DNA from 3 places in the Achromobacter sp. 10T422 genome. Region 1 is predicted to be linked to each of the others. Evidence: predicted binding sites of a transcription regulator. Region 1 holds the regulator's gene; each other region holds the start of a gene.
What was found. Region 1 encodes LexA, which represses DNA repair genes until DNA is damaged. Its sites were predicted from a motif close to ACTGTATNNNNATACAGT; they were not measured.
Positions count from the first base shown of each region.

Region 1 (10,337 bases):
GCGGCAGTTGCAGCCAGCGCGAACTGAAGATCACGCTGGGCAAGATGCCTAAGCGGGGAGGGGGGTTCTCAATCATTGTTGGGTGCGAGCCGTTTTGAGTTTGCAATAAAAGTGCGGCGGCAATTCTATCAATGCCTGACCCCGGCAGGCAGCAGTTTTTTATGACGGATGCGTGACGCAAAAAAAGGGGGCATTAGCACGCTTGCGCAGCGCTTGCAGCGCTTTTATGTAAGCGAAACTGGCATTTGCGAAACTCTGTGGCGAAACGCTTTGAGAGCTTTGGCCGTATATAGAATTGCCGCCTCACTCGCATAGAGCCAGTCAAGAGGAGTTTGTTCCCATGAAGATCCGCTACACCGTTGCCGCGTTGACCGTTGCGCTTGCCCCTTTCTCCGCGTCGCATGCCCTCGATATCGGTGGCCTGGTGGGCGCCGGCAGCAAGGTCGTGCAAGCGGCCACCCTGAGCGATGCTGAAATCAAGACGCTGTCGGACAAGGCTTGCGCGCAGAGCGATTCGCAGGAAAAGATCGCCGCGCCGGGCAGCAAGTACGACGTGCGCCTGCAGAAGATCGCCAAGTCGCTGGGCGGCACGGTCAATGGCCAGAAGGCCAACTACAAGGTCTACATCACCAAGGACGTCAATGCCTGGGCCATGGCCAACGGCTGCATCCGCGTCTACAGCGGTTTGATGGACATGATGACCGACGACGAAGTGCTGGGCGTGGTTGGCCACGAAATCGGCCACGTGGCCCTGGGCCACAGCAAGAAGGCCATGCAGACCGCCTACACGGTGTCGGCCGCGCGTGACGCCGCCGGTGCTGCCGGTGGTGCAACGGTCGCCGCGCTGAACTCGTCGCAGTTGGGCGACCTGACCGAGAAGTTCATCAACGCGCAATTCTCGCAATCGCAGGAAAGCGCGGCGGACGACTATTCGTTCGATCAGCTGCAGGCCAAGAAGCTCAATACCCGTGGTCTGGTGACCGCGTTTCAGAAGCTTGCCGAGCTGGATGGCGGCAAGAGCGATATGATGAGCTCGCACCCGTCCTCGGCAAAGCGCGCTCAGCACATCGAAGATCGCATCGCCAAGGCAAAATAAGACGTCAAATCGACGTTAGCCCTCCCTTTTCGGGCGGAAAACGGGGCGCGAGCATCCGGGCAAATCCGGGGCTCGCGCCCCTTTGCGTCAGGGTTCCGGAAGTTTCCGGTAAAATGCCGCGTTTATCCGCCCGTAATCTCATCTCTCGGAAAATAGGTCTTTTAATGCAGCCTGTGGTTGAAACCCTCTCCGGCCTGGAGCGCCGTGTTGATCTGGCCGTCTCGGTGGCCGACGTCGAAAAGGAAGTCCAGGCGCAATTGAAGCGCGTGGCTCGCACCGCCAAGGTCCCCGGCTTCCGCCCGGGTAAAGCTCCGCTCGCCATGCTCGAGCGCAGCCATGGCCCCAGCATCCGCTACGACGTGATCAATAGCCAAGTTGGCCGTGCCTTCGAACAAGCCATCGACGGCGCGAAGCTGCGCGTTGCTGGCGCCCCGAACCTCGAACCCAAGACTGAAGGCGTTACCGACGACACGCTGGCGTTCACCGCCACGTTCGAGGTCTACCCCGAAGTCGCCGTACCGGATCTGTCGGCGCTGGCCGTCACCCGCTACGACACGGCTGTCACCGACGCCGAAGTGCAACAAACCCTGGACGTTCTGCGCAAGCAGCGCGCCACGTTCGAAGCCCGTGAAGGCCGTGCGTCGCAAGACGGCGACCGCGTCACGCTGGACTTCGCCGGCACCATCGACGGCGTGCCGTTCGAAGGCGGCAAGGCCGAAGACTTCCCGTTCGTGCTCGGCCAAGGCCGCATGCTGCCGGAATTCGAAGAAGCCGCTCGCGGCCTGAAGGCTGGCGAAACCAAGGTTTTCGAACTGAAGTTCCCGGACGACTACCAAGGCGTTGAAGTTGCCGGCAAGACTGCCGAATTCACCATCACCGTCAAGGAAGTGGCTGAAGGCGTTCTGCCCGAGCTGAACAGCGAATTCGCCAAGTCCCTCGGCCAAGCCGAAGGCGACGTCGAAAAGCTGAAGGCCGACATCCGCAGCAACATCGAACGCGAAGTCAAGGTCCGTTCGGCTGGCCGCACCAAGTCCAGCGTCATGGACGCCCTGGTCGAAGCCGGCAAGTTCGACGTGCCGAAGGCGCTGGTCGACAACGACGTGCAAGGCCGTGTCGCCGCTGCCCGCGAAGAGCTGAAGCAGCGTGGCATCCCCAACGCCGAGTCCGTGCCGATCCCGGCAGAAGCCTTCTCGACCGAATCCGAACGCCGTGTCCGTCTGGGCCTGTTGGTGTCGGAACTGGTCAAGCAAGAGCAACTGCAAGCCAAGCCCGAGCAAGTGCGCGCGCGCATTGAAGAGTTCGCAGAAAACTACGAACAACCCGCTCAGGTTGTCAGCTATTACCTGGCTGACCGCCAGCGTCGTGCTGAAATCGAGGCTATCGTGCTGGAAGACAACGTCGTCGCGCACGTGCTGGAAAAGGCCAAGGTCACCGAAGAGAAGGTGCCTTTCGATCAGTTGATGGGGATGGCGTAACACTATGCAGAGATTCACCGATTTCTATGCGGCAATGAATGGCGGGTCTTCGGTGACCCCCACCGGCCTGGGCTACATTCCCATGGTTATCGAGCAGTCGGGGCGCGGCGAACGCGCCTACGACATCTATTCGCGTCTGCTCCGCGAACGGCTCATTTTCCTGGTGGGTCCGGTCAATGACGCAACGGCCAATCTGGTTGTGGCGCAGTTGCTGTTCCTGGAATCGGAGAATCCTGACAAGGACATTTCCCTGTACATCAACTCGCCTGGCGGGTCGGTGTATGCGGGAATGGCCATTTTTGACACCATGCAGTTCATCAAGCCGGACGTATCGACCCTGTGCACGGGCCTCGCGGCCAGCATGGGCGCGTTCCTGCTGGCGGCTGGCAAGAAGGGCAAGCGTTTCACGCTGCCCAACTCGCGGATCATGATCCACCAGCCGTCGGGCGGCGCCCAGGGGCAGGCGTCCGACATCCAGATTCAGGCTCGCGAGATCCTGGATCTGCGCGAACGTCTTAACCGGATTCTGGCTGAGAACACCGGCCAGTCGATGGAGCGCATCGGCCTGGACACGGAGCGTGACAACTTCATGTCCGCCGAAGATGCGGTATCGTATGGATTGGTGGACAAGGTGATGAGCTCCCGCTCGGAAGGCTGACTTCCCGGTTGATCTGAACCCGCTGCCATCAAGTTTGAGTAAGCGCATGCGCCGGGCCCGTTACCGGTCTGGCGCATCTTTACCTGAGATACGAAACAAATATGCCTGAAAAAAAGGGATCGGCAGACGCAAAAGTGCTGCATTGCTCGTTTTGCAATAAAAGCCAGCATGAAGTCCGCAAGCTGATCGCGGGTCCGTCGGTATTCATCTGCGATGAGTGCATCGACTTGTGCAACGACATCATCCGCGAGGAAGCGCAGGCTACCGCGCGCGCGGCGATTCGTTCCGAACTGCCCACTCCGGCTGAAATCAAGACCTTCCTGGATCAGTACGTCATTGGGCAAAATTCGCCCAAGCGCATGCTGGCCGTAGCGGTCTACAACCATTACAAGCGCATTCGTCACGGCGAGATCAAGGGTGACGAAGTCGAGCTCTCCAAGAGCAACATCATGCTGATCGGCCCCACCGGGTCCGGCAAGACGCTCTTGGCTCAGACGTTGGCGCGCATGCTGAACGTGCCGTTCGTCATGGCTGACGCCACCACGCTGACCGAAGCGGGTTACGTGGGCGAAGACGTCGAAAATATCATTCAAAAGTTGCTGCAGAACTGCAACTACGAAGTCGAGAAGGCGCAGCGCGCCATCATCTACATCGACGAAATCGACAAGATTTCCCGCAAGTCCGACAACCCCTCCATCACGCGCGACGTGTCGGGCGAGGGCGTGCAGCAGGCCTTGCTGAAGCTGATTGAAGGCACCGTTGCCTCGGTGCCCCCGCAGGGCGGCCGCAAGCACCCTAACCAGGACTTCGTTCAGGTCGACACGACCAACATCCTGTTCATCGTAGGCGGCGCCTTCGACGGACTGGAAAAGGTCATCCGCGACCGCACCGAGAAATCGGGCATCGGTTTCTCGGCGTCGGTACGCGCCAAGTCCGAGCGCGGTGTGGGCGAGCTGTTCTCCGAAGTCGAACCGGAAGATCTGATCAAGTTTGGTCTGATCCCCGAGCTGGTCGGCCGTCTGCCCGTTGTTGCGACGCTGGACGAACTCGACGAAGCGGCGCTGGTGCAAATTCTGACCGAGCCCAAGAACGCCTTGCTCAAGCAGTTCCAGAAGCTTTTTGCCATGGAAGGCGCCGAGCTCGACTTGCGGCCTGCCGCATTGAAGGCGATCGCCCGCAAGGCGCTCAAGCGCAAGACCGGGGCTCGTGGTCTGCGTTCGATTATCGAACAGACCTTGTTGGACACCATGTATGAGTTGCCGTCGCAAGGCAATGTCAAGCGCGTGGTGGTTGACGAGAACGCGATTGAAGGTGAGGGCAAGCCCTTGCTGATCTACGCGGACGAAGCCAGCGAGACCGACAAGCCCGAGCGCGGAGAAGTCCGCGACGCGGCAGCCTGATATTTCAAAAAAGCCCGTTCCTGTAACGGGTTTTTTTGCCTTTCGGCCGCCCTCCCGGGCATTTTTTTTCCCCTTTCGGATATCTGGCAGCCGAGATCTTGAATTTTCGGCTATTGTTCCCATAACAGACGTAACTGACGTGGATAGCCCGGGGTATACCCGGGTCTCCTGTCCCCGATACGCCGAGTCATACAGAGGAACCTCCTATGTCTGCCAGCCAGACCCTGCCTTCCGACCCGATCGACCTCCCTCTGCTCCCACTTCGTGACGTCGTGGTGTTTCCGCACATGGTCATCCCGCTGTTCGTCGGCCGTCCGCGCTCTATCCGCGCGCTCGAGGTTGCGATGGAAGCGGGCAAGAGCATCATGCTGGTGGCCCAAAAGTCCGCCGGCAAGGATGATCCCACCCCCGAAGACGTCTACGAGATCGGTTGCGTGGCCGGTATCCTGCAGATGCTCAAGCTGCCCGACGGCACCGTCAAGGTGCTGGTCGAAGGCACCCAGCGTGCCCGCATCAACAGCATTGAAGATGCGGATTCGCACTTCACCTGCCAGGTGACGCCGATCGAGCCGGACGCCATGCAAGGCTCCGAGACCGAGGCCCTGCGCCGCGCGATCGTCGCCCAGTTCGAACAGTACGTAAAGCTCAACAAGAAGATCCCCCCGGAGATCCTGACCTCGCTGGCTGGCATCGATGATGCCGGACGCCTGGCCGACACGATCGCCGCGCATCTTCCGCTGAAGCTCGAGCAGAAGCAAAAGATGCTCGAGATCGTCGGCACGTCCGAGCGCCTTGAAGGTCTGCTCACCCAGCTCGAAACCGAAATCGACATTCTCCAGGTCGAGAAGCGGATTCGCGGCCGCGTGAAGAAGCAGATGGAAAAGAGCCAGCGCGACTACTACCTGAATGAGCAGGTCAAGGCCATTCAGAAGGAGTTGGGCGAAGGCGAAGAAGGCGCGGACATCGAAGAGCTTGAAAAGAAGATCATCGCTGCCCACATGCCGAAAGAGGCCCGTAAAAAGGCCGATGCCGAGCTCAAGAAGCTCAAGCTCATGTCGCCCATGTCGGCCGAAGCCACGGTGGTGCGCAACTACATCGATACGCTCATCAACCTCCCCTGGAGGAAGAAGAGCAAGATCAACAACTCGATCGCCAACGCCGAGACGGTGCTGGACAACGACCACTATGGTCTGGAAAAGGTCAAGGAACGCATTCTCGAATATCTTGCCGTGCAACAGCGCGTGGACAAGGTGAAGGCGCCGATTCTGTGCCTGGTTGGCCCTCCTGGTGTGGGCAAGACCTCGCTCGGGCAGTCGATCGCCAAGGCGACGAACCGCAAGTTCGTGCGCATGGCGCTGGGCGGTGTGCGCGACGAGGCCGAAATTCGCGGCCACCGTCGTACGTACATCGGCTCGATGCCGGGCAAGATCGTTCAGAACATGTCGAAGGTTGGCGTGCGCAATCCGTTGTTCCTGCTTGATGAAATCGACAAGCTGGGCATGGATTTCCGTGGCGACCCTTCGTCGGCGTTGCTCGAAGTGCTGGACCCGGAACAGAACCACACGTTCCAGGACCACTACATCGAAGTCGACTTCGACCTGTCCGACGTGATGTTCGTGGCCACCAGCAACACGCTGAACATTCCGCCGGCCCTGTTGGACCGTATGGAAGTGATCCGCCTGTCCGGTTACACGGAAGAGGAAAAGATCCATATCGCCCGCGACCATCTGCTGCCGAAGCTGATGAAGAACAACGGCGTGAAGGACAGCGAGTTGACGGTCGATGACAGCGCGCTGCGCGATATCGTTCGCTACTACACCCGCGAAGCTGGTGTGCGTGCGCTCGAACGCGAAGTGGGCAAGATCTGCCGCAAGGTCATCAAGCAGTTGCTGACCCAGACCGATCGTGCCAAGGCCGAAGGCAAGACCCTTGAGGTCAAGCCGGTCAACGTCACGGGCGACAACCTGAGCGACTATCTGGGCGTGCGCCGCTACACGTTCGGTATGGCCGAAAAGGAAAACCAGATTGGTCAGGTGACGGGTCTGGCGTGGACGGAAGTTGGTGGCGACCTGCTGACGATCGAAGTCGCGGACATGCCCGGCAAGGGCGTCATCCAACGCACCGGTTCGCTGGGCGACGTGATGAAGGAGTCGGTTGAGGCGGCTCGTACGGTGGTGCGCTCGCGTGCTCGCCGTCTGGGCTTCGCTGACAGCGTCTTCGAGAAGCACGACATGCACGTCCACGTGCCGGAAGGCGCGACGCCCAAGGACGGTCCGTCCGCAGGCATCGCAATCACGACGGCCATGGTGTCGGCGTTGTCGCGCATCCCGGTGCGCGCCGATGTCGCCATGACCGGCGAGATCACGCTGCGCGGCGAAGTGCTGCCGATCGGCGGCCTGAAGGAAAAGCTGTTGGCGGCGCACCGTGGTGGCATCAAGACGGTCTTGATCCCGGAAGAAAACGTCAAGGATTTGGCGGAGATTCCGGACAACGTCAAGAACCACCTTGAGATCGTGCCGGTCCGTTGGATCGACAAGGTGCTGGAGCTGGCGCTGGAACGTCTGCCGGAACCTCTGGCAGAGGACGAAGCCGTAAAGGAACCTCTGGTTGCCAAGCCGGCCGAGCCGGGTTCGACTGATCCGGTGCTCAAGCACTGATCGTGAAGCCCAGGGCGCCTTCGAAAGCAGGCGCCCAGTAAAAACCCCGCTGCGGCGGGGTTTTTTATGGGCTGATCGTTTCGGGGAAGGGCTCCCACAAAACTCCTGCGATCAGTGCAGAGCGTGAGTTCGGATCAAGCCGACCGCGATGCCTTCCAGCGCGAATTCCTGATCGGCTTCAACAATGATGGTTTGGAAGTCAGGATTTTCGGGCAACAGCTCGATATGGCCGTTTGTGCGTTGCAGCCGTTTGACTGTGACGTCGTCACCCAGGCGAGCGACGACGATTTGGCCATTGCGGGCTTCGGACGCTTTCTTCACAGCGAGCAAGTCGCCTTCAAGAATACCGGCATCGCGCATGCTCATGCCGCGAACCTTCAGCAGGTAATCGGGCGCTTGAGCAAACAGGTGTGGGTCGACGCCCACTTCGCGTTCCACGTGCTCGGCCGCAAGAATGGGGCTGCCAGCGGCCACACGGCCCACCAGAGGCAGCAACAGCTGTGCCAGTGAGGGAAGGGGCAGGGAAGTCTGTGAGGACGCAGCGGCGCTGTCCTTCAAGCGGATGCCGCGCGATGCGCCGGCGGTAAGCTCAATGGCGCCCTTGCGGGCCAGCGCTTTGAGGTGATCTTCCGCTGCGTTAGGTGAGCGAAAACCCAAAGCCTGGGCAATTTCGGCACGCGTCGGCGGGAAGCCGGTGCGCGTAACGGTTTGCCGGATGAGGTCCAGAATTTGTTGCTGGCGATCTGTAAGTTTGCTGGCCATGGCGATGATCCGGTGCGAGCGGACTGTACATATATACAGCGCCATTCTGGGGGACGCAGCGCAAAAATGCAAGCCGCGGGCGGCGTCCGAAACAAAACGGAGCCCGAAGGGCTCCGTTCTTTGGGGTGCAGGCCGTCCGGCCCGCTCCGATTCGACGCTTACAGGACGGCTGCGATGCCGGCCGCGACCTTGTCGATGTTGCCGCTGTTCAGGGCGGCAACGCAGATGCGGCCGCTGGACACAGCATAGACGCCGTGCTCTTCGCGCAGGCGATCAACTTGGGCCGAGGTCAGGCCCGAGTACGAGAACATGCCGCGTTGTTCCAGCACGAAGCTGAAGTCCTGCTTGCCGCCATGTTCCTTGATCTTTTCGACCAGTTGCTTGCGCATAAGGCGGATGCGGTCACGCATGCCGGCCAGTTCTTCTTCCCACATCGCAAACAGTTCGGGCGAGTTCAGGACCGTGGACACCACCGTGCCGCCGTGGGTGGGCGGGTTCGAGTAGTTGGTGCGAATGACACGCTTCAGTTGGCTCAGCACGCGGACGGCTTCGTCCTTGCTGCCAGCCACAACCGTCAGGGCACCAACGCGCTCGCCGTACAGCGAGAACGACTTCGAGAACGACGAGCTGATGAACATGGTCATGTCCAGGTCGGCGAACAGGCGCACGACTGCAGCGTCTTCCTTCAGGCCTTCGCCAAAGCCTTGGTAGGCGATGTCGAGGAACGGGACCAGGTTGTTTTCTTTGACCACGGCGGCGATCTGCTTCCACTGATCGGCGGTGGGGTCCACGCCAGTCGGGTTGTGGCAGCAAGCGTGCAGCACGACGACGGTCTTGGCCGGGGCGGCCTTCAAGTCGGCCAGCATGGCGTCGAAGTTCAGGCCGCGGGTGGTGGCGTCGTAGTACGAGTACGTGCCAACTTCAAACCCGGCGCGTTCGAACAGCGCGCGGTGGTTTTCCCAGCTGGGGTTGCTGATCAGGACCTTGGAGCCCGGCAGCAGGTGATGCAGGAAGTCGGCGCCGATCTTCAGTGCGCCGGTGCCGCCCAGCGCTTGGGTGGTCAGCACGCGGCCGGCAGCGGCAAGCGCGGAGTCCTTGCCCAGCAGCAGCGCTTGCGCACCCTGGTTGTATCCGGCAATGCCTTCGATCGGCAGGTAGCCGCGGGCGGCAGCTGCTTCAATGCGGGCGGTTTCAGCTTTGCGAACGGCGGCCAGCAAGGGGATACGACCCTGATCGTCGTAGTACACGCCCACGCCCAGATTGACTTTTCCGGGACGCGTATCCGCGTTGTATTGTTCGTTCAGACCAAGAATGGGGTCGCGCGGCGCGAGTTCGACGGAATCGAAAAGGTTGCTCATGGGACTCTGATGAGGATGGGTGGACGCAGTACGATGTGCTGTGGATAATGGGGGGTTTACCCTGGAACAGTCTAGCATGCCCAAGAGCCCAATAGACCCGAGCAGCGCGGGAGATCTGACCGATGATCTCGCTGCGGATCTGACGGCGGCGCCGGCATCGGCTGCGGCCATGCCAGGCGGGGAAGTGAAACCTGGATTTGTCGAATTTCCGGATAGCCCGTTTCAGCTTTACCAACCCTATCCGCCGGCAGGTGACCAGCCTGCAGCCATCGAAGGCCTGACCCAAGGGGTCGAAGATGGCCTCATGTTCCAGACGCTTTTGGGCGTGACGGGGTCGGGCAAAACCTACACCATGGCCAATGTAATCGCCCGCATGGGGCGACCCGCGTTGGTGCTGGCCCCTAATAAGACGCTGGCCGCGCAGCTTTATGCAGAAATGCGTGAGTTCTTTCCGAAGAACGCGGTTGAGTATTTTGTGTCGTATTACGACTATTACCAGCCCGAGGCCTACGTGCCGACGCGCGATCTGTTTATTGAAAAGGACTCGTCCATCAATGAGCATATCGAGCAGATGCGGCTGTCGGCCACGAAGAGCCTGCTGGAGCGCCGCGACACGATCATCGTGGGTACGGTCTCCTGCATCTACGGTATTGGTAACCCGGGCGATTACCACGCGATGGTGCTGATCCTGCGTAGCGGCGATCAGATTTCCCGCCGCGAGATTCTGGCGCGCCTGGTGGCCATGCAATACACGCGCAACGACGCCGAGTTCACGCGCGGCGTGTTCCGGGTTCGTGGCGAAACCATCGACATTTTCCCGGCGGAAAGCGCCGAATTGGCGCTGCGTCTGACGCTGTTTGATGACGAGATCGAAAGCCTGGAGCTTTTCGACCCGCTGACGGGCCGCATTCGCCAAAAGCTGCCGCGCTTT
Region 1 covers NZ_JBFTHD010000001.1:745,181-755,517, reverse strand. Annotated here, with positions in the region: gene AC1DB0_RS03165 (TIGR00645 family protein) at 1-76, opposite strand, end outside; gene loiP (metalloprotease LoiP) at 341-1,096, shown strand; gene tig (trigger factor) at 1,261-2,571, shown strand; gene clpP (ATP-dependent Clp endopeptidase proteolytic subunit ClpP) at 2,576-3,229, shown strand; gene clpX (ATP-dependent Clp protease ATP-binding subunit ClpX) at 3,331-4,629, shown strand; gene lon (endopeptidase La) at 4,836-7,286, shown strand; gene lexA (transcriptional repressor LexA) at 7,398-8,048, opposite strand; gene AC1DB0_RS03130 (amino acid aminotransferase) at 8,207-9,406, opposite strand; gene uvrB (excinuclease ABC subunit UvrB) at 9,483-10,337, shown strand, end outside.

Region 2 (8,610 bases), 330 kb from region 1:
TCATGATGGAATCATGCGGCGTCACCTGATCCTGATAGACCGGCGAACCCATCGACGTGACCATGCCGCGCACAGCCGTCAAATCCTTGGGCGCCTGAGGCATGCCGTGCATCCAGCCCAGCCACTGGCCCGCATCCAGCTGAGCGTCGCGCTCGGCGGCTTCGCGCAACAGCGCATCCGCGTCGCGCCGGGCCACGATGGCGTTGAGCTTGGGATTGACGTGGTCGATATGGGCCAGATAGGCGCCCATGACCTCGACACAGGACAGCTCGCGCCGCCGGATGGCGTCCGACAAGGCGTGGGCCGGCATGGCGACGATGGGATTCAAGCGGGTGGAATCAGCCGGCGTGGCGGGGGGCATGCGGGTCTCCTGGGGTGACTATTGTTGTCGGCACAGCGGTCACTTGCGGCGCCGCTGAATATGATGCTCGTCATGCTAATGGCGCGTCCCCTTGGACACAAGTGGCTAATTTCAGCCCTGCCGTGCTGCGAATGTCACGGAAATAAATGCTGCGCCAAGTGGTCGACGAACACGCGTAACTTGGGCGATGCCTGGCGGCTGGCGGGCCACAGCGCCCACATCGTGCCGCTGCCGCGCGTGCGGTCCTCCATCACGATCTGCAATTGGCCTGCGGCCAACTCCCGGCGAATCGTAAAGTCGGGCAGGCAGACGATGCCCTGCCCGCCCACCGCCAACGCAATCCGCATCTCGACGCTGTTGCACACCAAGGTCAGCGGCAGCTCGAGCGGCGGCGCGTCAGGCCCCCGCTTCAACGGCCATTTTTCCAGCCGGCCCGTGGCCGGGTAGCGGTAATGCAGGCAGGCATGGCGCAGCAGATCGGCCGCGCGTTTGGGCGTGCCGTGCTCACGCAAGTAATCGGGGGATGCCGCCAGCACGCGGCGAAACGGCCCCAGGCGGCGGCGCTTCAGGCCGGAGTCGTCCATCTCGCCGGTGCGCACCACGGCGTCGTAGCCTTCGCCGATCACGTCGACCATCCGGTCGGTGAAATCCAGGTCCAGCTCCACCTCGGGGTAGTGGCGCATGAAGCTCGCGATGGTGGTGTCGAACAGCCCGCTGTAGCGCGGCAGGCTGACCCGCAGCTTGCCCTGCGGCGCGTCGGACGCGGCGGACAATTCCAGTTCGGCCGCCTCGACCTCAGACAGAATGCGGCGGCAACGGTCCAGGAATTTTTCGCCCTCGGGCGTCAGGGCAATGTGGCGGGTGCTGCGATGAAACAAACGCACCTTCAAGCGCGCCTCCATCCGCGCCACGCTCTTGCCCACCGCCGATGGCGACACGCCCAGCACACGGCCGGCTTCGGAAAAACTGCGCGTCTCCGCGACCAGCACAAACACGCCGATGCCGCTCAGGCTATCCATCCCACGCACCCCAATGCGAATCTCAATGCGGACATATTTGTCCGGAATCTTTGGAATCCTAGCCTATTTTTCTTTTATATCTGTGCCCCTAAGCTTGGCCTCCCTGTCTACAGATGCCCTTGCGTTATGCCCACCCCTGTTGTCTCCGCGTCCCTTCCCAACGCTTGCCTTCCCAACGCTTGCCTTCCCTCCGCTTCCCTTCCTCCCGCTTTCCTTCCCTCCGCGTCTCTTCCACCGGCTTCTCCCTACCGTTGGCTGCAACTGCTGTCCGCCTGCCTGACAGCCCTGCTCATTCCGTTGTGCTTCACCGGCCCCGCCGTCGTGTTGCCATCCATCAGCCACGCGCTGGGGGGAACGCCGGTCGAGCTCAACTGGATATTGAACGGCTACATCCTGGCGTATGGCAGCGTCATCATGGTGTCGGGCAGCCTGACCGACCTGTACGGGCCGCGCCGGGTCTGGCTGTTGGGTCTGGTGGGGTTCTGCGCGGCCACCTTCGTGATTCCGTTTGTGCCAACGGCCGCTTGGATCGACGTACTGCGGCTCCTGCAAGGCATGGGCGGCGCGGCCGCGTTCGCCGCTGCCATGTCGTCGCTGGCGCCGCTCTTTCACGGCGTGGCGCGCACCCGCGCGTTCAGTTTGCTGGGCACCACCTTCGGCATCGGCTTGTCGTTCGGACCGCTCGCGTCGGGCTGGATGGTGGAGGCGGCGGGCTGGGAATGGGTGTTCCTGGCCACGGGCGCCGTGGGCGTACTGGGCGCCGTCATGGTCGCCATCAGCGTGCGCCCGACCACCGTTGCGGCGCAAGGCCGGCTGGACTGGCCCGGCGCGCTCACCTTTACCGGGGCGCTCGGGCTGTTCACCTACGGCATGCTGCTGGCGCCCGAGGCAGGCTGGGGGGATGTGTACGTCATCGGCGCGCTACTCGCATCCGTGTTGTTGGCCGTGGCGTTCGTGCGCATCGAACGCCGCGTCGCCCGCCCCATGCTGGACCTGAGCCTGTTTCGCAGCTCGCGCTTTGTGGGCGTGCAGGTGCTGGCGGCCTCGCCCGCGTTTTTGTTCATCGTGCTGATCGCGCTCTTGCCCGGCCGCTTCATCGGCATCGACGGCTACAGCGCATGGGAAGCGGGGCAGTTGATGATCGGCCTGGCCGCGCCTTTGCTCATCGTGCCGTTCGTGGCGGCGCTGCTGACGCGCTGGTTCCAGCCCGGCGTACTGTCGGCCGTCGGCTTGATTGCGGTGGCCATCGGCCTCTTGTGGCTGGCCAGCGTCATGACCACCGGCGCGGCCGGTTTGTGGCTGCCCATGTGTCTGATCGGCATCGGCATCGGCCTGCCATGGGGCTTGATGGATGCGATGGCGGTCAGCGTCGTCGACGCGCGCAATGTCGGCATGGCGACCGGCATCTTCAACACCGTACGCGTGTCGGCGGACGGTGTGGCGATTGCAGTGGTTAGCGCCCTGCTGGCCGGGTTGATTCAGACGCAGTTGTCGGCAGCGCTACCCGGCGCCACCGATGCCCCTTCCCTGTTGATGGCGGCGAATCGCGCAGCGCTGGGTCAGCTGGAGGAAGCTGCGGCGCTGCTGCCGGCCGAGCCGCTAAATGCACGGGTAACGGCAACTGCGCAGGTGCCGGCCGAGCCACCGAATGCACGGGTGACGGCAACTGCGCAGGTGCCGGCGGCGACACCGAATACGCCACCGCGTGCGCAGCCGCCCGCCATTGCGCTGCTGCAACACATCTATGACGACGCCTTCCGCGTGGTGCTGCATGTGTTGGCCGGCATCGCGCTGTTGACCGCGCTGGCGATCTACGCCTTGCTATGCAGGCGTGAGCGCATCGCCTCGCGGCACGGGGCGTCGGCCATTGACCGAACCGCTGCCCCGGCCATAACGCCACAGCAGAGCAACCGGGGCTAATCCACCCGCCACCAGCTCGGCAGCAGACCGCGCACTTTGGCGCGCCGATAGCGGTCGTCGATAAGATGCACCGTGCCCACATCCTGTTCGGTGCGGATCACGCGGCCTGCTGCCTGCACCACCTTTTGCATGCCGGGATACAGGTAGGTGTAGTCGTAGCCGTTCTCTTCGCCATAGCGCAAGTCCATGGCCCGCTTCATGTTTTCGTTCACCGGGTTCACCTGCGGCAGCCCCAGCGTGGCGATGAAGGCGCCTATCAGGCGCTTGCCCGGCAAGTCCACCCCTTCGGAAAACGCGCCGCCCAACACCGCGAAGCCCACGCCTTGGCCCGTGTCGGTAAAGCGCGCCAGAAACGCCGCGCGGTCGGCTTCGCCCATGCCCGGCGTCTGCAACCAGATCGGCACGCCCGGGTGACGCTCGCGCATCAGGTCCGACACCTGACGCAGGTAATCAAAGCTGCTTAAGAAGCCCAGGTAGTTGCCCGGCCGGTCGGCGTACTGGCTGGCGATCAAGTCGACGATAGGCGCAAGCGACCGTTCGCGGTCGCGATAGCGTGTGGATACGTTGCCCACCACGCGCACCGCCAGCTGCGCCGCTTGAAATGGCGCGGCCACGTCGATCCACGGGGTGTCTTTCGGCAAGCCCAGCGTGTCGCGGTAGAACTGCTGCGGGCTGAGCGTGCCGGAAAACAGCACGGTGGCATGCGCCGCTGCGTAACGCGCCGCCAGATACGGCGCCGGAATCACGTTGCGCACGCACAAGGTCGAGGGCCGCGTCTTGGCGCTGGCCACCCCCACGTCCGACAAGGTCACATCGAACAAGGCGTGCGAGCCAAACTGTTCGGCCAGCCGCATGAATTGCAGCGCCTGGAAATAGAAAACCAGCACCGGGTCGTCTTGCGGCAACGGGGTTTCCGCCATGGATTCCATGATGGCGCCCACCGCCTTTTGCACGGCCGACAACACACCGGGCGCCACCATCTCATAGGCCTGATAGCGTTCCGTCTGCTTCTTGTTCAACGCATTCCAAGAACGCTGCAAGCCGTCCAGCGGCTTCTTCAACGCTTTGGACGCGGCATAGCGCGCCGCCGACAACGACGCCTGATCCAGCTCGCCGGTGTACATGCGGCGCGCGCGGTCAACCAGGTTGTGCGCCTCGTCGACCAGCACCGCGACCTTCCACTGGTAGGCCTGCGTCATGGCGTACAGCATGGCCGACGAGTCGTAGTAATAGTTGTAGTCACCCACGACCACATCGCTCCAGCGGATCAGCTCTTGCGACAAGTAGTACGGGCAAACCTGATGCTCGCGCGCCGTGGCGCGCACGGTGGGCGCATCCAGCCGCTCGTGTTGCAGCGCCGCTTCGCGCGCTTCTGGCAGGCGGTCATAAAAGCCCTGCGCCAGCGGGCAGGAATCTCCGTGGCAAGCCAGGTCAGGGTGTTCGCAGGTTTTGTCGCGCGCTTGAAGATCCAGTACGCGCAAGCCGGGCGCCGCGGGCTGGGCGTTCAGGGTGTCCAGGGCTTCAATGGCCAAACCCCGGCCCGAACCCTTGGCCGCCAGGAAGAACACCTTGTCCAGCCCCGTGCCTGGGCTGGCTTTGAGCAGCGGGAAGATCGTGCCCAAGGTCTTGCCGATGCCGGTGGGCGCCTGCGCCATCAGGCAACGGCCATCGCGCGCCGTGCGGTACACGGCAACTGCCAGGTCGCGCTGGCCTGCGCGAAATTCGCCGTGCGGAAACGCCAGCTTTTCCAACGCCGCGTCACGCGTCTGACGATGCGCAAGCTCGGTCTTGGCCCACGCCAGGAACCGATTGCATTGTTCCTGGAAGAACGTGGCAAGTTCAGCGGCCTGGTGCGTTTCCACCAGCACCGTCTCTTCTTCGGTGACCACGTTGAAATACACCAGCGCCACGCGCACCTGCTCCAACCCGCGCGACTGGCACAGCAGATGGCCGTACACGCGCGCCTGCGCCCAGTGCACCACGCGGTGATTCTCACGCACGCTGTCCAGCGAGCCGCGATACGTCTTGACCTCTTCAAGCTGATTGGCCACGGGGTCGTAGCCATCCGCGCGGCCCCGCACCAGTAAGGTTTCATGCTGGCCGGACAGCGCCACTTCGGTTTCGTAGTCCGGGCCACGGCGGCCCGTGACGACGGCATGGCCCGCCATGCCTTCCAGCCCCGTCGGCGCGGGCGTGAAGCGCAAGTCCAGGTCACCCGCCCGCGCCGTGAATTCGCACAGCGCGCGCACCGCTACGGCGTAGCTCATGCCGCGCCCTCCTGCCAACTGACATGGCAGACCCGCACGGGCATGCCGTGCGAGACGCAGTACTGTAGCCAGCGGATCTGGTTGTCTTGCAATTTGTCGCCCGGCCCTTTGACCTCGATGAGTTCATAGCGGCGCTCGGCCGGCCAGAAACGAATCAGGTCTGGCAGGCCCGAACGGTTGGTTTTGACGTCGCGCAGCAGCCGCGTGAAATACAGCTTCAGGTGCGTGGCGGGCAGGCAATCCAGCGCTTGCAACAGCAGCCCTTCCGACAAGGCGCCCCAGAACACGAACGGCGACTGCACACCCGCCTTGTCCGCGTAACGCCGCAAGATCACGTCGCGATAACCCGGCGTGTCCAACCGCGCCAAGCAATCCGCAAACTGGGCCACGCGGCGTTGATGGAAATCGGGTGCGTCCAGATCGGCGGGGCCGCGCTGGAACGGATGAAAGAACGCGCCCGGCAACGGCGCGAACACGGCGGGCCAGCACAGCAGCCCGAACAGCGAATTGATCAGCGCGTTTTCCACGTAATGCACGGGCGCGTCGTCTTGATGCAGATGGTCGCGCGTGACGAATTCCACTGCCGCAGGCGCAGCGGGACGCGGCAACACCAAGTCGGTACGCAGCAATGCGGGCGCCGCCGGCCGGGCCGGTTTACCCTTGCCCACGCTGCGATACAAGCGCGGCAGCATGCGCGCCACGCGCTGGCTTTCTTCTTCACTTTCGGGAGCGTCTTGCGCCAGCAAGGCCAAAGCCAGGGCATCGTCAAACTGCCCCATGCGTTCATGGACACGGATACGGCGATGTCGCGCGCCCGGATACACGCAGCGTTCGTACGCCGATTGCGCGTCCGGCCACGCCTGCGCGCGTTCACAGGCTTGGCCGATGCGAAACAAAACCTTGGCGCGCCGCTTTTCCAGCCAGGGGTTCTGGCTGGCGCACGCATCCACCGCCTGTAGCAGCGCATCCATCTCGGCACCCTCATCCAGCGCCGCCCGGCACGCCTGCAAAGCCAGATAGCCGTCGACATCCGCACGCGTTTGAAACGCCCGGGACGACGCCTCGAACGGCACAGCCTCGTACTGGAACACCCCCAAGTCGGCCAGCACGAATTCCGACCAGTCTTGATAGAGGTTGCCAAAGAACATCAGCCGGAAGCGTTCGCAAAGATCGCCCACCATCACGCGCCAGACGGGCTCGTCCGCTGCGGGGTTCCACGCCGGATACGCCTTGGGTTCGGGCTGCAAAACGCGCATGGCGTCCAGTAGATCCCCCTTGCGCGCCGTGGCTTTCACCGGGGCATCGGCAAACATCTTGCACAGTTCCGGCTTGGTGTGCAGGGCGAAGAGTTCGTCCAGCGACATGGGCGCGTGCGCATCCAGCCACCCCAGCGCCACCAGCGGCGCGGCGGCGGCTTCGGTGCTTTCGATTTCTTCGTACACCAGCCGGCTGGCGCGAAACCACGGCCCGCGCCGCATCAGCATACGCACCATCAACGCCTGCGACGCCTGCGCCAAAGCCGAAAAATCGGCCAGGAAGCGGCGTTCGGCGGCATCCAGCAAGTCGGCGTAGCGGTCAGAGACCCACGCCAAGGCGCGCTGGAAATTGTGCAGGTAGTAGTAGCGATGCGGGGGAAACATGGGCCTGGCCAGATAGCTGGGTATTTATCCAGTAATCATAGCAGGCGCATCCGCCGCCGGTTGCGGAAAACATGCTGGATTTGTCACTGCATTCAGCGCTGCATTCAGCGCTGCGGGTGCCAGACGATGTTGAAGCCTTCTTCGGCGTCCGGCTCCACGAAGTACGCGGTGATGGCGTCGTATTGCTCGTCCGTGGTCGTGAATGGATGCGCGCCCGTCGCGTTGCGCGCTTGGAGCCTGGCCTTGCACACCGCGTCAGAAGCGTCCAGGTAGTGCAGCTGATGCGGGCATCCGGCCTGCTCGGCGACTTGCCGCAACCATTCACGGCTGCGGCGGGTGTTGGCCGGAAAGTCCAGCACCACCGACAACCCTGCCCCGATCAGCGCCGCGACATGGCTGCCCATCGCATTACGCAGCCGGCTGGCGCACCGCGCGTAGTCGGTGATGTCCACGATTTCCCCCGGATACAGCGCCGCCAGCCAGTTGTCTTCGCTGGTCAACAGCGTGCCCGGCTGCGCGGCCAGCGCCGCAGCCAGCGTCGATTTCCCTGCGGCGATCTTGCCGCAAAGAAAATGCAACGAGGGTGTGGAAGGGGTCGAAGGCGTTGAAGAAGTGGAAGTGGCAGTGGAAGAAGCGGCAGTGGAAGAAGCGGCTGTGGAAGAAGCGGCAGGAGTGGAAGGGGTTGAAGATGTCATGAAGGGCTCTCCGTTTAAAAAAACAGGCAAAAGGCGAGCCAACAAAAAACCCGCCTCTTGGCGGGTTTGTGTAGCGATGTTCCGACGCGCGCTAACCCACCATGATCGTAATGGTGGTAATAATCAGGGCGAACGGGGTCAGGGGTCGGCGCATGAAACAGAGCTTGCGCCTGACGCCGCCGCCTGTCAATTCCCCCAGAAAAAGAAAACGGCGCCGGAAAGCCTGAGCTTTCCGGCGCCGCGGGTTCGCCTTGGATCGCATCGGTTCGCACCATCGCGATGCGATCCAAGCAAGTTCCTGCCGTGGCTTATCGCGCCGGCTGAGCCGCCGCGCCTACGTCCTTGCGCACCTTGGCCACGTCGGAAGCGCTGACTGCCGCCCCCTTGTTGCCCCAGCTTGCGCGCACGAAGGTCACTACGTCGGCCACTTCCTTGTCGGTCATGCGCCAGTCAAAGCCCGGCATGGCATAGGCCGTGGGAGCCGCCGTCGTGCCCGGCATCTGGGCGCCCTTCAACACGATGTGGATCAGCGACGTCGCGTCCGCCGAATTCACCGTGGAGCTCAGCGCCAGCTGCGGGAACGTTTCCGTGTAGCCCTTGCCGGTGCTGCGGTGGCAGGCCGCGCAGTTGTTCAGGAAGGCCATGGCGCCATCGCCCTTGTCCTTGCCCGTACGCAGCGCCTGGGCCACGGACTCGTCATAAGCCAAA
Region 2 covers NZ_JBFTHD010000001.1:415,348-423,957, forward strand. Annotated here, with positions in the region: gene AC1DB0_RS01830 (amidase) at 1-361, opposite strand, end outside; gene AC1DB0_RS01835 (LysR family transcriptional regulator) at 496-1,380, opposite strand; gene AC1DB0_RS01840 (MFS transporter) at 1,657-3,300, shown strand; gene AC1DB0_RS01845 (ATP-dependent DNA helicase) at 3,297-5,567, opposite strand; gene AC1DB0_RS01850 (VRR-NUC domain-containing protein) at 5,564-7,207, opposite strand; gene AC1DB0_RS01855 (P-loop nucleotide/nucleoside kinase family protein) at 7,312-7,785, opposite strand; gene AC1DB0_RS01860 (hypothetical protein) at 7,917-8,192, opposite strand; gene AC1DB0_RS01865 (c-type cytochrome) at 8,211-8,610, opposite strand, start outside.
Region 2: a site for LexA is predicted at 7,223-7,240, ahead of AC1DB0_RS01850 (VRR-NUC domain-containing protein). Genes of this name have one in related genera too.

Region 3 (10,337 bases), on a different contig from region 1:
ATCGACCTGCGCGAAGAGGTCGAAGACTTCTATGTGGGGCACACCATCGGCGCGGCCTTGGACGCGCTGTTGCATCAGGTCTGTCTTGAACTGCAATACGTGGGCCGTCACGAACACGCGGACCCTGCCCAAACCCAGCAACGCGCCATCGAAATCGTGCGCCAGTTCGGCGCCGAGCTTCCGCGCGTGCGCGCCGCCCTCGACCTGGACGTCACCGCCGCCTATCAAGGCGACCCGGCCGCGCACAGCGTTGACGAAGTGCTGCTCTGCTATCCCGGCGTGGCGGCGATGATTCATCACCGCCTGGCCAACGTGCTGTATCGGCTGAATGTGCCGATGCTGGCCCGTATCGTGGCCGAGATCGCACACGCCGATACCGGCATCGACATCCACCCGGGCGCCACCATCGGCCGCAGCTTCTTCATTGATCACGGCACGGGTGTCGTCATTGGTGAAACCGCCATCATCGGCGACCGCGTGCGGCTCTATCAGATGGTGACGCTTGGCGCCAAGCGCTTCCCGCCCGGTGAAAACGGCGAGCTCAAGAAGGGCCTGCCGCGTCACCCGCTTATCGAAGACGACGTCGTGATCTACGCGGGCGCCACCATCCTGGGCCGCGTCACGATCGGCAAGGGCTCGACCATTGGCGGTAACGTCTGGCTCACGCGCAGCGTGCCGCCGGGCAGCAACGTCACGCAGGCCAGCCTGGTCAGCGACATGCCCGACTGCGGGCTGGGCGGCTAAGCGCCGTCCACGCGGGCGCTGCCCCTGCGGGCGGCGCCCAGACCGGCACACAGGAGTCAGGATGGACACACGAGTCTCGGACCTGGCCGCCTTGCGCGGCTTCATCGACCGCCACCCGCGGCTGTTCGTGCTGACGGGGGCGGGCGTCAGCACTGACTCCGGCATTCCCGACTACCGCGACACCGAAGGCGAATGGAAGCGCAAGCCGCCCATGACGTTGCAGACGTTCATGGGCGACGACCTGGCGCGCGCCCGCTACTGGGCGCGCAGCATGGTTGGCTGGCGCCGCTTTGGCCACGTCAAACCCAACGATTCGCACCGGGCGCTGGCGCGGCTGGAGTCGCAAGGCCACATCAGCGTGCTGGTCACGCAAAACGTAGACGGCCTGCATGAAGCCGCAGGCAGCCGCGAGGTCGTGGACCTGCACGGCCGGTTGGATGAAGTGCGCTGCATGAACTGCGATTGGCGCGGTGGCCGCCAGCCCTGGCAAGAGGCCTTGCAGCAGGGCAACCCGTATTGGACGTCGCTGGACGCCACCGATGCGCCCGACGGCGACGCCGATCTGGACGGCGAAGATTTCTCGCAATTCACCGTGCCGCCGTGTCCGCGCTGTGGCGGCATCGTCAAACCGGATGTGGTGTTCTTCGGCGAAACTGTTCCGCGCGACCGTGTGGACCGCGCCAACGCGGGCTTGATGAGCGCCGACGCGGTGCTGGTCGTGGGCTCATCATTGATGGTGTATTCGGGCTACCGCTTCGTGACGGCGGCGGCGCGTAACGGCGTGCCGATTGCCGCCATCAACCTGGGCCGCACCCGCGCCGACAGCCTGTTGACCCTGAAGGTGGAACAGCCTTGCGCGGTGGCGCTGGACGCCTTGTAACCGGCCGGTTTTTGACCGGTTTAAGCAAGTGCTTGCCCCGTAAGGGATTTTTCCCGCTGTTACAGACCTTTCCAAAGGGTTGTCCACAGGAACTGTGGATAATTCCTAGGGATTACCCGCGTCTGCCATCTCTACCGCCTCGCCCAGCAGGGCCTTGCGGGCGGCGTGCCAGCTGCCGGCGTCGGGTGCGTACAGGAGCCCGCCTGTGCGGTGCGTAGGCTTGTAGGGCGATCCGTCAAAGCGCGCGGCATAGCCGCCGGCCTCGCGGTGCAGCAGCCAGCCCGCCGCGTGGTCCCACGCCGTCAGCTGGTTGTACAGCGCAATGTGGCAATGGCCGGCGGCCAGCATGCGGTATTCATGCGCGGCGCAACGCAGCGACGCGGTACTGGCCAAACGCGACAGATGGCTGTTGACGGTGGTGCGCAGCGGCTCGGGCAGGGCGCCCGTGGCGATCAGGCCATCCATGTCCTCCAGGGGCGCAGGCGGGGCCACGGTCAGCGGCACGCGCCGGCCGTTCTCGTATTCCATCCAGGCGCCTTCGCCGCGCACGGCCAGCGCGCTGTCGCGGTTGACCGGGTCGTAGATGACGCCCGCGATGACGTCGCCGCGATGGCAGGCCGCGATCATCATGCCGAACAGCGGCAGGCCCGCGACGTAGTTGCGAGTGCCGTCGATGGGGTCAATCAGAAAGGCCAGGTCAGCGTCGACCAGCATGTTCAGCAAGGCCGGGTTGCGCGCGGACGCTTCTTCACCAATGAGCACGGCACCCGGGTGCAGCTTGGCCAGCCGCGCGCCGATCATGCGTTCGGCGGCTTCGTCTGCGTCGGTGACCAGATCGCGCGGCGAACTCTTGCCCCGCACCGACCCTTCCGGCAGGTTGCGAAAGCGCGGCATGACTTCCGTCAGGGCGGTTTCAGCCAGCACGGCGGCAAGCTTGCGGGTGTCCTCAAGGGTAAAAGTTCTGCTCATTCGGTGTCATCCAGGGAACGCGCAAATCTATCACGCCTGAGCGGCAATTGATCGTGATTTATAAGTCACTGGATTGAAAGGACATTTTCCGGCTATGCAGGAGTTATCTGCCGGGTTGTCCACAGTTGCTGGGGATAAGCGCGGCGTGTCTGGTGACATGCCGGCTTATCCCCGGTGCGCGGCAGGGCGCCGCGCACCGGTTGGGCGTCAGGCGCCCAGATCCACGCAGAGGTACTTGATTTCGAGGTATTCCTCGATGCCGTACTTCGAGCCTTCACGGCCCAGGCCGGATTGCTTCACGCCGCCAAACGGGCCGACTTCGTTCGAGATCAAACCCGTGTTGATGCCGACGATGCCGTATTCCAGCGCTTCGGACACGCGCCAGATGCGGGCGTAGTCGCGCGTGAAGAAATAAGCGGCCAGACCGAAGATGGTGTCGTTGGCCATGCCAATGACTTCTTCTTCCGTTTCGAAGCGGAACAGCGGTGCGACCGGGCCGAAGGTTTCTTCGGTGGCAAAGCGCATCGACTGCGTCACGTCGCGCACGACGGTGGGTTCGAAGAACGTGCCGCCCAGTGCATGCGGCTTGCCGCCAGCGATGACCTTGGCGCCGTGGGACGTCGCGTCAGCGATGTGTTCCTGCACCTTTTCAACGGCGTTGGCGTCGATCAGCGGACCTTGCGTCACGCCATCACCAAAGCCGTCGCCCACCTTCATGGCGTTGACCTTGGCGACCAGGCGCTTGGCGATTTCTTCGTACACGCCGGCCTGCACGTAGATGCGGTTCGCGCATACGCACGTCTGGCCTGCGTTGCGGTACTTGGAGGCCAGGATGCCGTCGACCGCGCGGTCCAGATCGGCGTCGTCGAACACGATGAAGGGCGCGTTGCCGCCAAGTTCCAGCGACAGCTTCTTGATGGTCGGGGCGCATTGCTCCATCAGCGTGCGGCCGACTTCGGTGGAACCCGTGAAGCTCAGCTTGCGCACCACGTCGCTTTCGCACAGGGCGGCGCCGATGTCGCGCGAGCTGCCGGTGATGACGTGGAACACGCCAGCCGGCACGCCGGCTTCTTCGGCCAGCACGGCCAGCGCCAGCGCGGTCAGCGGGGTTTGCTGAGCGGGCTTGACGACCATGGTGCAACCGGCAGCCAGCGCGGGGCCGACCTTGCGGGTGATCATGGCGGCCGGGAAGTTCCACGGCGTGATGGCGGCGGTTACGCCGATGGGCTGCTTCAACGCCAGCAGGCGCTGGCCAGCCTTGGGGCTTTGCAGCACGTCGCCGTCGATGCGCTTGGCTTCTTCGGCAAACCATTCCAGGAACGACGCGGCGTAGGCGATTTCGCCGGCGGCTTCGGTCACGGGCTTGCCCTGTTCGGACGTCATGATGGCGGCCAGATCTTGCTGGTTCTGCATCATCAGTTGCGCCCACTTCAGCAGGATCGCGGCGCGTTCCTTGCCGGTCTTGGCGCTCCAGGCCGGCAGCGCGGCTTGGGCGCTGGCGATGGCCTGTTCGGTTTCCTTGCGGCCCAGCTTCGGCACGGACACGATGGTCTTGCCGGTGGAGGGGTTGTCCACCGGAATCGACGCGCCATTGCCGGCGCCAACCCACTTGCCGTCGATGTAGCAGGCGTCGCGCAGCAGTTCAGGGCGCGACAGGGGGTGAGTCAAAGCGGTCATTATCGGAGTCTCCTTGAATGAAATGCAGCGGGGTCAGGAAACGGCTGCGGGCGTGGCGGTAAACCGCTGCACGCCCGCAATTGCCATGCCTGCCCACCGGCTATCGGGGTTCAGGCCCTGAACGTCAAGCGGCCAGCGCTTCCGACAGGATAACCAGCGCGCGGTCGAATTGCGCGTCGGGAATCGTCAGCGGGTACAGGAAGCGCAGCACGTTGCCGTACACGCCGCAGCTCAGCAGGATCAGGCCTTGTTCCAGCGCGCGCGCTTGCACACGCTTGACGGCTTCGGCGTCCGGCTTGCCATTGGCGTCGTTCAGTTCCAGCGCCACCATCGAACCCAGGCCGCGCACATCGGCGATACCCGGGACCTTGGCGCGCAGGCCTTCCAGATGGGCGCGCAGCTTCTCGCCCAGCACGTTGGCGCGGTCGCACAGCTTTTCTTCAGCGATGACGTCCAGCACGGCGTGCGCGGCGGCAACTGCCAGCGGGTTGCCGGCGTACGTGCCACCCAGGCCGCCAGCGGCCGGGCCGTCCATGACATCGGCGCGGCCGACGACGCCCGAAATCGGGAAGCCGCCGCCCAGGCTCTTGGCCATGGTGATCAGGTCGGCTTGCACCGAGTGGTGTTCCATCGCGTAGAGCTTGCCGGTGCGGCCAAAGCCCGTTTGCACTTCGTCAGCGATCAGCAGGATGCCGTGCTCGTCGCAGAGCTTGCGCAGCGCGGTCATCAGTTCAGGCGGGGTGATGTTGAAGCCGCCTTCGCCTTGCACCGGTTCGATGATGATGGCGGCCACGCGCTTCGGATCGATGTCGCACTTGAACAGCAAGTCCAGCGCCTTGAGCGAGTCAGCCACGCTGATGGCTTGCGTGGCGTTGGGGAACGGCACGTGATAGATGTCGCCGGGCATCGGGCCGAACGACAGCTTGTACGGGGCGACCTTGCCGGTCAGCGCCATGCCCAGCATGGTGCGGCCGTGGAACGAACCCGAGAAGGCGATGACGCCCGAGCGGCCCGTCGACGAACGCGCAATCTTGATGGCGTTTTCTACGGCTTCGACGCCGGTCGTGAAGAAGGCGGTCTTTTTCAGGCCGTCGATGGGGGCCAGGCGGTTGATGCGCTCTGCCAGCGAGATGTAGCCTTCATACGGCACGATCTGGTAGGCGGTGTGCGTGAAGTTGTCCAGCTGGGCGGACACGGCGGCCTTGACCTTGGGGTGCAAGTGGCCGGTGTTCAGCACGGCGATGCCGCCTGCGAAATCGATGTATTCCTTGCCGTTGGCGTCCCACAGCGTGGCGTTTTCAGCGCGCACGGCGTAGAAGTCGCACATGACGCCAACGCCGCGCGGCGTGGCCAGGGAACGGCGGGTATTCAGGTCCTGATTCTTCATCTCTGCCTCGGGGAACGTGATGGGCGGGAAAAACCTTATTTAATGCTACGATGGCCCCATTTGTGGGAACCACTTTGATAAAACAGGTAGAACCAATTGCGGTCCATTGTTGGTGACTTGCTTCTGCTGCGCTTGGCAGATGGCTCTACTGAGCCGATGAACAAGCGCCTGTATCGCGGAATCCGTGAAGCGATCCTCGATGGCGCCATCGCGGCGGACTCGCGGCTGCCCGCCTCACGTGACCTGGCCGCCGAGCTCGGCATCGCCCGCAACACCGTCGTTCACGTTTACAGCCAGCTGCTGGCCGAAGGCTATACGCGCAGCCGCCAGGGCAACGGCACCTTCGTCAACGCGTCGGTGCCGGACTCGTATCTGGCCAGCGGCCGCCGCCTGCGCCAGCCGCCGCAAGCCCAGCCGGGGCCGGCGCTGTCGCCGCGTGGCGCGGCCATCGTCGATGGCGTGTCGGCCTCGCCTTATCAATGGGGGGCGTTCATGCCGGGCGTGCCCGACCTGACCGAATTCCCGCACAAGAAGTTTGGCCGCATTTTCAGCGCGCTGTGGCGCAACCCATCGCCCGACTTGCTGACTTACGCCTACGGCGGCGGCCTGCCTGCGCTGCGCGAGGCCCTGGCCCAGCATCTGGCGCTGACGCGTTCCATCGATTGCGACCCGGAACAAATCATCATCACCGAAGGCTCGCACCAAGCCATCGACCTTACCACCCGCATCCTGGGCGAAGCCGGCGAAACGGCGTGGGTCGAAGACCCAGGCTACTGGGGCGCCCGCACCATCCTGCAAGCCAATGGCCTGCACACCGTGCACCTGCCTGTCGACGAAGAAGGCATGCGCCTGCCTGAAACAGTGGGCACGCCGCCGCGCTTCATCTTCGTCACGCCGTCGCATCAATATCCGCTTGGCCCTGTGATGTCGTTGACCCGGCGCCGCCAGTTGCTGGCCGTGGCGCGGCAGTGTGGCAGCTGGATCATCGAAGACGATTACGACAGCGAGTTCCGCTTCTCGGGCCGGCCCATTGCATCGCTGCTGGGGCTGGAGCCGGACGCGCCCGTCATCTATATGGGTACGTTCAGCAAGACGCTGTACCCGGGGCTGCGCGTGGGCTATCTGGTGCTGCCCAAGCCGCTGACGGCGGCGTTCCAGGCGGCGCACGCCGAGCTGTACCGCGAAGGCCACTTGATGACGCACGCGGCGCTGGCGACCTTTATTTCAGAAGGCCATTACGCCGCCCACATCCGCCGCATGCGCATGCTGTATGGCCGGCGGCGCGCAATGCTCGTCAACCTGATCGAACGCCGCCTGGGGCCGGATTGGCTGCATCGCGACGCCAGCATGGCGGGCTTGCATCTGGTGCTGACGCTGCCGCCGGACATGGATGACCTGCGCGTGGTGGACGTGGCGCGCAGCAAGGGCGTGCTGACGCGTGCGCTGTCGCGTTATTACGTGAATGAAGCAGGGCGGCGGCCGGGGCTGCTGTTGGGGTACGCCTGTGTGCCCGAGCACGACATTGCCCGCAAGTTCGAGGTGTTGCTGGAAAGCCTGGCGGAAGTGGCGCGCAAGCCGGCCGCGGCTTGAGCGGTGCCCGTCAGGGTTAAAACGGTACCAAGGCGGCATCACAAGCATCCGCACGGCGTCAGAACGGAACTAAAACGGCAACAGCGCCGACGCGAAGGCGGCGGCGTTGCGCATGCCTTGGTCTTCAAAGTTGGTATTGAACACGGCGTGCGCCTGCGCGCTTTGCGTGGCCAGCCGCGAAAAGCGTTCCGCCAGCTCTGCCAGTTCCTGTTCGGTGTACTCGTATTGAAAGCGCCCCGACGAGGCCGTGCCCGACACATTCCACGCGTCGGTGTTGCGGCCGTGCAGGCGCAGCAAGGTCAGATCGGGATGTGTGCATTCCCATATGGCGGGCACCGTGTTCTCAAAGCCTTGCGGCGCGTCGACCACCGTGTGCACCACGCCCAGGTCGCGTTCAAACGCTAGCGTGTCCGCGATGGCGGCTGGGCTGTCAAACCAGCTGCGATGCCGGAACTCCACGGAAATCAGATGCTCTTCCATGCGCCGCGCGCAATCGGCCACATGCGCGCGGCCCCGCGCATCGCGCCGGACCCAGGGCGGAAACTGGAAATGCACCGCGCCCAGTTTGCCCGGCATGCGCAGCGGTTCCAGCGCCAGCTGATAGCGGCGCCACAGCGCATCGCGCAAGTCTTCCGGCATCTGGCCGTGATAGATGATGGGCTCCGGCCAATCGTCCAGTTCGCGCTGGATGTCGCGGGGCAGGGCGGCAAGCGGCGTCTGGTGGCCGGTGAATAGCCGGAAGGCCTTGATGTTGAAGACAAAATCGTCCGGCGTGCGTTGGTCCCAAAGATAGGCGTTGTCGGCCGAGGGCAGGGCGTAGTAGCTGGAATCGACCTCGGCCAGCCGGTAGCGCGAGGCGTAAAAGCGCAGCCGCGATTCGGCGCTGCGGGCCTCGGGCGGGTAGAAGCGGCCGCAGGCAAGCAGGGTGGGATCGGTCCAGGAGGCGGTGCCGGTCAGAAGGCGCATGGGGGGGAATCGGGTTCGTATCGTGCCGGCGGCGGGGCCGGCTACGCTGCTATGATAGCTGGATAAATAGCCAGTCATTGGCCGCCAATTCAGCCCAGCCCGCCGGTCAGGTTTTGCCGCCCAGCCGTGCCCAGCGCCGTCACAACGCGTCATGCCCGATCAGAATCCCGCTTCTACTCCCGCCCGTCCCGACCCTCTGGCCGACTTGAATCCCGCGCAGCGCGAAGCTGCCGAATTCGGCGTGGCGGGCGCTGCCGGCGATGACGGCCCCTTGCTGGTGATTGCCGGGGCGGGTTCAGGCAAGACCAACACGCTGGCGCATCGTGTCGCGCACCTGATCCTGAACGGCGCCGATCCCCAACGCATGTTGCTGCTGACCTTTTCACGCCGCGCCGCGCAGGAAATGGATCGCCGCGTGGGTTCGGTATTGCAGCGAGTGATGAACCTGCGCGGCTCGCAACAGGCGCCGTCGCTGCCGTGGGCCGGCACGTTCCACGCCATCGGCGCGCGCCTGCTGCACGACTGCGCGCTGCGCATCGGCCTGTCGGAAGCCTTCACCATCCATGACCGCGGCGACGCCGAAGACCTGATGGGGATGGTGCGGCACGAGCAGGGCCTGTCGTCCACCAAATCCCGTTTTCCCTTGAAAGGCACATGCCTGGCCATTTATTCGCGCGTGGTCAACAGCCAGACGCCGGTGGCCGACGTGCTGAAAACGTCATTCCCTTGGTGCGCCCAATGGGAAGACGAACTGAAGAATCTGTTTCGCGGCTATGTGGCCGCCAAGCAGGATCAGCAGGTGCTGGACTACGACGACCTGCTGCTCTACTGGGCCGAGATGATGTCCGACCCCGGCATCGCGGCCGACGTGGGGGCGCGGTTCGACCACGTGCTGGTGGACGAATACCAGGACACCAACCGCTTGCAATCGGCCATTCTGCTGGCGATGAAGCCCGATGGGCGCGGGCTGACGGTGGTGGGCGACGACGCCCAATCCATCTATTCCTTCCGCGCGGCCACGGTGCGCAACATCCTGGACTTCCCGACGCAATTCCCCAAGCCCGCGCGCGTCATCACGCTGGACCGCAACTACCGTTCCACGCAGCCCATCCTGAACGCATCGAATGCGGTGATCGGGCTGGCGACGGAGCGCTTCGCCAAAGACCTCTGGACGGATCGCGCGTCGTCGCAATTGCCTGAACTGGTGACTGTCAGCGATGAAGCCGGTCAGGCGCGTTGGGTGGCCGATCAGGTGTTGGCGCAGCGCGAGGGCGGCGCCACGCTGAAATCGCAGGCGGCGCTGTTCCGCACGGCCAGCCACAGCGCCGCGCTGGAACTTGAGCTGACCCGCCGCAACATCCCCTTCGTGAAATTTGGCGGTCTGCGCTTTCTGGAAGCCGCGCACGTGAAGGACTTGCTGTCGCTGTTGCGCTGGGCCGAGAACCCGCGTGGCCGCATGGCGGGCTTTCGCGTGGCGCAGCTGATGCCGGGCATTGGCCCCGCCACCGCCGGCAAACTGATGGACGCCATGTCTGCGTCCGCCGAACCGCTGCAAGCCCTGCGCGAATTCAAGCCGGGCGCAGCCGCCCAAGAAGAGTGGGGCGCGTTTGCCGACACCTACGCGGCCTTGTGCGACCCCGGCCTGCGCTGGCCCGCAGATGTCGATCTTGCCCTGCGCTGGTATGCCGGCCAGCTCGAACGCCTGTATGACGATGCCCGCGTGCGCAAGACCGATCTTGACCAGCTGGTGCGCCTGGCCGCGGGCTATCCGTCGCGCGAACGCTTCTTGACCGAACTGACGCTGGACCCGCCCGATGCCACCAGCGATGAGTCCGGCGCGCCGTCCCGCGACGAGGACTACATGATCCTGTCCACCATCCATTCGGCCAAGGGCCAGGAATGGAAGGCCGTGTACGTGCTGAACGTGGTCGACGGCTGCATTCCGTCCGACATGAGCACGGGCACCGCCGAGGAAATCGAGGAAGAACGCCGCCTGCTGTACGTGGCCATGACGCGCGCGAAAGAACGCTTGCAGCTCATCGTGCCGCAACGCTTTTATGTGCATCAGCAAACGGGCATGGGCGACCGCCATGTGTACGGCTCGCGCACGCGCTACATCACGAA
Region 3 covers NZ_JBFTHD010000005.1:413,947-424,283, forward strand. Annotated here, with positions in the region: gene epsC (serine O-acetyltransferase EpsC) at 1-744, shown strand, start outside; gene AC1DB0_RS15500 (NAD-dependent protein deacetylase) at 806-1,624, shown strand; gene AC1DB0_RS15505 (inositol monophosphatase family protein) at 1,730-2,593, opposite strand; gene AC1DB0_RS15510 (NAD-dependent succinate-semialdehyde dehydrogenase) at 2,801-4,270, opposite strand; gene AC1DB0_RS15515 (4-aminobutyrate--2-oxoglutarate transaminase) at 4,395-5,657, opposite strand; gene pdxR (MocR-like pyridoxine biosynthesis transcription factor PdxR) at 5,754-7,247, shown strand; gene AC1DB0_RS15525 (DUF72 domain-containing protein) at 7,317-8,213, opposite strand; gene AC1DB0_RS15530 (ATP-dependent helicase) at 8,365-10,337, shown strand, end outside.
Region 3: a site for LexA is predicted at 8,271-8,288, ahead of AC1DB0_RS15530 (ATP-dependent helicase). Genes of this name have one in related genera too.